DNA from 2 places in the Bacillus jepli genome. Region 2 is predicted to be linked to the other one. Evidence: a T-box and tRNA genes for the amino acid it is inferred to sense, from the RefSeq annotation. Region 2 holds a T-box; the other holds one or more tRNA genes.
What was found. A T-box is a leader RNA that pairs with one kind of tRNA and senses whether it is charged. The one in region 2 lies ahead of alaS (alanine--tRNA ligase), so its partner is inferred to be a tRNA-Ala.

Region 1: it encodes a tRNA-Ala, which carries the amino acid that the T-box ahead of alaS (alanine--tRNA ligase) is inferred to sense. The anticodon was not compared.

Annotation. Positions count from the first base shown of each region.
Region 1 covers NZ_JBDFMO010000001.1:2,282,193-2,285,618, reverse strand. Annotated here, with positions in the region: gene ABC371_RS11680 (aminotransferase class V-fold PLP-dependent enzyme) at 1-499, opposite strand, end outside; gene plsY (glycerol-3-phosphate 1-O-acyltransferase PlsY) at 516-1,085, opposite strand; tRNA gene ABC371_RS11670 (tRNA-Ala) at 1,272-1,343, shown strand; gene ABC371_RS11665 (thermonuclease family protein) at 1,480-2,613, shown strand; gene ABC371_RS11660 (aldehyde dehydrogenase family protein) at 2,843-3,426, shown strand, end outside.
Region 2 covers NZ_JBDFMO010000001.1:2,616,905-2,620,330, reverse strand. Annotated here, with positions in the region: gene alaS (alanine--tRNA ligase) at 1-1,892, opposite strand, end outside; T-box leader at 1,946-2,164, opposite strand; gene ABC371_RS13335 (AI-2E family transporter) at 2,226-3,296, opposite strand; gene ABC371_RS13330 (nuclease-related domain-containing protein) at 3,420-3,426, shown strand, end outside.

The DNA of each region.
Region 1 (3,426 bases), 330 kb from region 2:
TCGTTAAATACATTGGCCAGAACGAAGCTTCCGCAGTTCCAGTTAAAGAGGCAAATGGTATAAACCCTAGCTGTCGATACAATTTCTCTTGTCTTGTTGTTCCAGAAATCAACGCTACATCATAGCCTTCTTTCAAACAAAAATTAGACATTAGTTGGGCTAGTCCAAAAAAGATTCTACCATTACTCCGATATTCTTCTTCAACTGCTAGTAATCGAATTTCACAAGGTCTATTCGGTTTTACCGGTAGTTGTTCATCAAGATTAGGTAACTTATAATCTAGGGAGAACGGTCTGTTAGCTCTTACAGCAATCATCCCTACGACTTTAGAATCTTTTACACAAATCAAATATGTATTTTGATTATGAAATTTATCCACTAACATTTTTTCTTCATTTTTATCATGTTGAGGAATTTCTTCAACAAAGGTTTTATAGTTTAAACGATGAATTTGATCAAACTCCTGTTTTGTCCGAGCAATTTTATAGACAAATGTCATGATGGAATCACTCCACTTAATTAATTTTTTTCCCTAGTCTTTCTTTTAAATTATCTCTGTGTGCAAATAGTAATAAGGCGATTACAATAAAAATAAGGACACATTCAAGGAGGGAATAATCCATAAACCAATAAATAAATGGCATCGTAAAAAAGGCTGTCATCCCTGCTATCGTGAAACTTCTCGAAAGTGCTAATAAAAGGAGAAAGATTCCACCAAACACTAAAAATGGCTGGTATGCTAATACAACGAGACCACCTGCAGCTGTTGCAATTCCTTTTCCACCTTTAAATTTGAGCGTAATCGGCCAAATATGTCCGACGACAACAGCGATCAGGGATAGAATCTGAAATTCAAAGGAAAATCCGAGGTATTTAGCACCTATAACAACAAGCAACCCTTTTAACACATCACCTAAGGCTGTAAGCAGAAATCCTTTCTTCCCTAGTAATCTACCAGCATTTCTAGCTCCAACATTTCCACTTCCGAGTTTGCGGATATCTTCACCTTTCATAAACTTCATGACTACATAGGCAGACATAATATTTCCAACAAAATATGAGGCTAGTACATATAAAAAAATCACGAGTTCACCACCATTTTAGGTTTAATCAAATTTTACCATTTTTTCAGTCTGTTAACATTTAAAATATTGTACTGCCTTAATCCTTTTTTACTAGAAATATATGAACATTGGGGTATACTCATGCAAAAAAGGATTTAATGATTGTCTATTAAAAGTGCTCATGATATAATTTGGTTACTTTCATTCGGGGTTGTAGCTCAGGGGGAGAGCATTTGCCTGGCAGGCAAAGGGTCGTGGGTTCGATTCCCATCAACTCCACTAAATAAAAGTCACTTCTAGTTCAACTAGGGTGGCTTTTTTCTTGTATGTGTAGCAAATTATTTGATACCATTTATTTTAAAAAATAAATTACATACACTAAACAAAAAGTTTATCTACTGGGGGGAAACATACGGTGCAATATTTATTGGGTTGTTTAGGAATTCTTCTCCTAATTGCTCTTATTGTGGCAATCATATCATGGATGTTCTCAAATATCTTCGCCACTATAGGGCTTGTGTTAGCAGCTATTGGTATCTATACGACCTATAAATATCAAAAAAACGGGCGTAAATTGAAGCTTCCGATTACCTTAATAGCCTTGGGTTCTATCCTAGCTATTATTGGATTCTCTACAAATAATCAAGAATCCGCAATGGAAGATGCAAAGGAACAGGTGGCTGATCAAGTAGAGACCGACAGTGAAAAGGTAGCGGAGGAACAAGCAAAAGAAAAAGCGATTAAAGAAGCGGAACAAAAAGCCGCGGAAGAAGCTAGACAAAAAGAAGAATCTGAACAAAAAGCAAGAGAAGAAGCAGAACAAAAGGCCAAAGAAGAAAAAGAACGACAAGAACAAGCTCAACAGACAACTGACCAACAGGCTCAGGCAATCGGCTTAGAAGCTGTAATCGTATCTCGGGTTGTTGATGGCGACACGGTTGAGCTTTCTGACGGCCGCAAGATTCGCTTAGTCGGAGTAAACACTCCGGAATCTACAACAAGACATGAAGTATATGGGAAAGAAGCTAGCAACTACACAACCTCTCAACTCGAAGGTAAAAAAGTGTGGCTTCAAAAGGATGTATCCGACAAAGATCGCTATAATCGTTACCTACGTCTCATCTGGATTTCAGTTCCTTCAAATGTCATGAATGAATCAGAAATCCGTTCCAAAATGTTCAATGCACAACTGGTCTTAAATGGGTATGCAGAACCATCAACATATCCACCTGATGTCACTTATAGTGACTATTTTGTAAAATTTGCGCGTGAAGCACGCGCGAACGGAATTGGTCTTTGGGCATACGGAGAAAATGGAACAACAAAAGGAGATCTTGATACAGGTAGTTCAAAACCCGCTCCACCAGCGAACAGGCCATCAACAGGTGGTGGATCTAGCAGTAGTAATTCAGGTGACGGTCAGGAATCTTATAAAAATTGTACAGAACTTCGAAAAGTCTATCCTGAAGGTGTTCCATCCACACATCCAGCTTATGACTCAAAACATGACCGAGACAAAGATAATTGGGCATGCGAAAAGGCCTCATAAATTTGACAGACTCAATCAGTTTGATTGGGTCTTTTTTTGTTTAAAATTATGATTTTTTTTCTTCAAAAAATTACGTAAGCTACATATTATTTATGTCGAAAAAGGTTGTCGTAAATAGTCGGAATCTTTTGCTAAAAGTTGGTTGATTACTAGTTTCAAAATGTTACCATTGTATTGTAGGCGTTTCCAAATCGCCTTATTACTAGTAAATTAAAAAAGGAGGAAAAAAATGAGCCAATTAATTTTTGCATTACGAGAAAAGGTTGAGTCATTTTTAAACGGGACAAAGAAGCTTTATATCAATGGAGAATTTGTTGAAAGTGCTTCTGGGAAAACTTTCGAATCCTATAATCCTGCGACAGGTGAGGTATTAGCAACTGTAAGTGAAGCAGGTCCAGAGGATATTGATCGCGCTGTAAAAGCAGCCCGAAAAGCTTTTGATGAAGGCCCATGGCAAAAAATGACTGCAGCCCAAAGAAGCCGTATCATGTATAAACTGGCAGATTTGATGGAGCTACATAAAGATGAGCTAGCACAATTGGAAACATTGGATAACGGAAAGCCGATTCGTGAAACATCAAATGCAGATATTCCTCTAGCAATTGAACATATGCGTTACTATGCAGGATGGTCAACAAAAATCGTTGGACAAACAATCCCTGTAAATGGACCATTCTTTAACTATACTCGCCATGAAGCTGTTGGTGTTGTGGGACAAATCATTCCATGGAACTTCCCACTATTAATGGCAATGTGGAAGCTTGGGGCAGCTCTTGCAACTGGTTGTACAGTCGTATTAAAGCCAGCAGAACA
Region 2 (3,426 bases):
TCAATATTTACTGGGATGCTACTCCAAATTTTTTCATTCACAATCGATTCAATTTGTTCAAGCTCTTCAGGCTTAATTTGACCGAAATGTGAGAAGTCAAAGCGTAAACGATTGGAAGTTACGAGTGAACCCGCTTGGTTTACATGAACTCCAAGTACATCCTTCAATGCCTGATGTAAAAGATGTGTCGCTGTATGGTTTTTAATAACCCCACCACGATTTTCTTGGTCAACCTTGGAATGAAGTTGGTCACCTTTAGTTAGACTACCTTTTTCAATCACAACTCGGTGAAGGTTTTGACCATTTGGTGCTTTCTGAACGTCTTTCACAATCAGCGTTGTTTTTTCATTTTCAATAGTACCTTCATCTGCGATTTGTCCACCGCTCTCAGCATAGAAAGGTGTTTTGTCTAAAATAAGTTGAATTTCTTCACCCTCGTTTGCCTTCTCAACAACTTCTCCATCTTTTACGATTACAAGAACGGTTGATTGTGCTTCAAGTTCATCATAACCAACAAACGTACTTTCTACTTTTATTTCTCCAAGAACTCCACTTTGAACTTGCATGGAATCGACATCTTGACGAGCAGATCTAGCTCTTTCACGTTGGTTTTCCATTTCACGTTCGAACCCATCGTGATCCACCTTCATGCCTTCTTCTTCAGCATATTCCTCTGTAAGTTCTACAGGGAAACCATACGTATCATACAAACGGAAAACATCAACACCTGCAATTGTGTCACTGTCTTTTTCTTTTTCCTTTTGAATAACAGTAGATAAAATAGCTAGTCCATCATGTAATGTTTCATGGAAGCGTTCCTCTTCTGTTTTCACAACTTTTTGAATAAATTCTGTTTTTTCTTTTACTTCCGGATAAAAATCAACCATGATTTCGCCTACAACAGGAACAAGTTCATACATGAAGGGACGATTAATTGATATCTTCTTTGCGTATCGTACGGCACGTCGTAATAATCTTCGGATAACATAGCCTCTTCCTTCATTGGATGGCAGTGCCCCGTCACCTACTGCAAATGTAACTGTTCGGATGTGGTCGGCAATAACCTTAAATGCCTCATCTTTTTCGTTTTCTTGTCCATATTTTTCACCGGAAATGGACTCTGTTGCCTCAATAATTGGCATGAATAAGTCTGTGTCAAAATTGGTAGGTACATTTTGAATAACAGAGCACATTCTTTCAAGACCCATACCCGTATCAATATTTTTCTTAGGTAGTGGAGTATATGTACCGTCTGGATTATGGTTGAATTGTGAGAACACAAGATTCCAGATTTCTAAATAACGTTCATTTTCTCCACCTGGATATAATTCAGGATCATTCGGGTCATTTCCAAACTCTTCACCACGGTCAAAGAATATTTCTGTGTTCGGACCACTTGGACCTTCACCAATATCCCAGAAGTTTCCTTCTAAACGAATAATGCGCTCTTCAGGAATTCCAATTTTTTCATTCCAAATTTTATGTGCTTCATCATCTTCTGGATGGATTGTTACAGAAAGCTTCTCTGGATCGAACCCAATCCATTCCCTGCTTGTTAAGAATTCCCATGCCCACTCAATGGCTTCTTCTTTAAAATAATCACCAATTGAGAAGTTTCCAAGCATTTCAAAGAAAGTATGGTGTCTTGCCGTTTTCCCTACATTTTCAATATCATTTGTACGAATGGATTTCTGCGCATTACAAATCCTTGGGTTTTCAGGAATAACACGTCCATCAAAGTATTTTTTTAAGGTAGCAACACCACTATTGATCCAAAGTAATGATGGATCTTCATGTGGAACTAAAGAAGCACTAGGTTCAACAGCATGCCCCTTTGATTGGAAAAAATCTAAAAACATTTGTCGTACTTGAGCTGATGTTAATTGTTTCATATCATAACCTCCAATATCATTTTAGACATAAAAAAATACTCTAATCCCTAAAAAACAGGGACGAGAGTATGCTCGCGGTACCACCCTGATTATGGACGTAAAAAAATAGAAACGTCCATCACCTTCGTATATTGATAACGGTATTCACCGGTAGGTTTTCCTACACTCAGGAGTAGCGTTCTGTTACCCTTCATCCGGAATCCCTCTCAGCCTTGGAAATCCCTCTCTGGTTTGATGGTCCTGTAACATACTTGTTCCTTCATAGTTTTCTTTTTGAAATTCATCATTTCTTGTCAATTATATTCAAGTAGAAAATGTTTGTCAATGCTAGCGTTATTCCTTACGAATAACTGAAAAATGCCGCTTTGCATGAATGACAAAAACCTTTAAAATGGCTACTACTGGTACGGCAATAATAAGCCCTACAACCCCACCAACTTCTCCGCCTACTAAAAGTGTTCCAATAATTACAATAGGATGTAGCCGTAGGCTTTTTCCAACGATTATGGGTGATAGCAGGTTTCCTTCAATAAATTGAAGTCCGAACACGACGATGATCACAATGATCACCATTTTCATTGATATGGTGGCAGCAATAATGACCGCAGGAATGGCACCAATGATTGGTCCAAAGTAAGGGATGATGTTTGTAACCCCAACGATACTTCCAAATAACAATGGATATTTCATACCAGATATCCAAAATGCCAAGGACGCTGTTGTCCCGACTAGAAGACATACGATGAGCTGCCCTCTGATGTAATTTCCCAATGACTCATCAACATCTCGAAAAAAAAGCTGACCCGATTTTCTAAGCTTTCTGGGGGTCATGTACCAAAGTGCTTTTATCATTTGGTCATGGTCCTTTAACATATAAAAAACGATGAATGGAATGATTGCAATAATAAAGATTGAATTGAGAAGGCCTTTAAAAATTTCGATTGTCCTTGAAAGCAAATAATCCACATAGCTTTCCACTGAATTCAGCAAATCATCAAGCTGTCCGTGAACAAAAGCTGGAAGCTGTGATGTTCCTGATTCGATTTCTTTTAGCCAAATCCTGTACGTTTTACTGAATTCAGGGAAGCTATCGGCAAGATCTTTAAGTTGTGAAAGAATGACTGGGATACCTTTATATATTGCAATCCCAATTCCCCCGAAAAAAAGGAAATAGATAAGTAAGATGGCAAGTGTTTTTGGAAATCCACGATGGCTGAGTTTTTCAATAATAGGGTGAAGCAAATAGGTGATAAAAACAGAAATGATAAAAGGTATTAAAAATGTTTTTAAGAGTGACGCAATCGGGAGCCAGATCGGAGCCAATTTTAAAAATATATAGATTGTCAAAAACGCTAGTAGTAAAAACGATAATCTAAAAATCCATTTGACCCTATTTTCGTTCATCTGTTCTCACTCCTCCCCTAGTAGTTTTTGGAATCTAAGTGGATTTATACAGACGAGCGTTTGTAGATTACATTGTAAAAATACTGATTATTTTGTAAAATGATGTTGAAAGGATGTGGTTATTTGATTA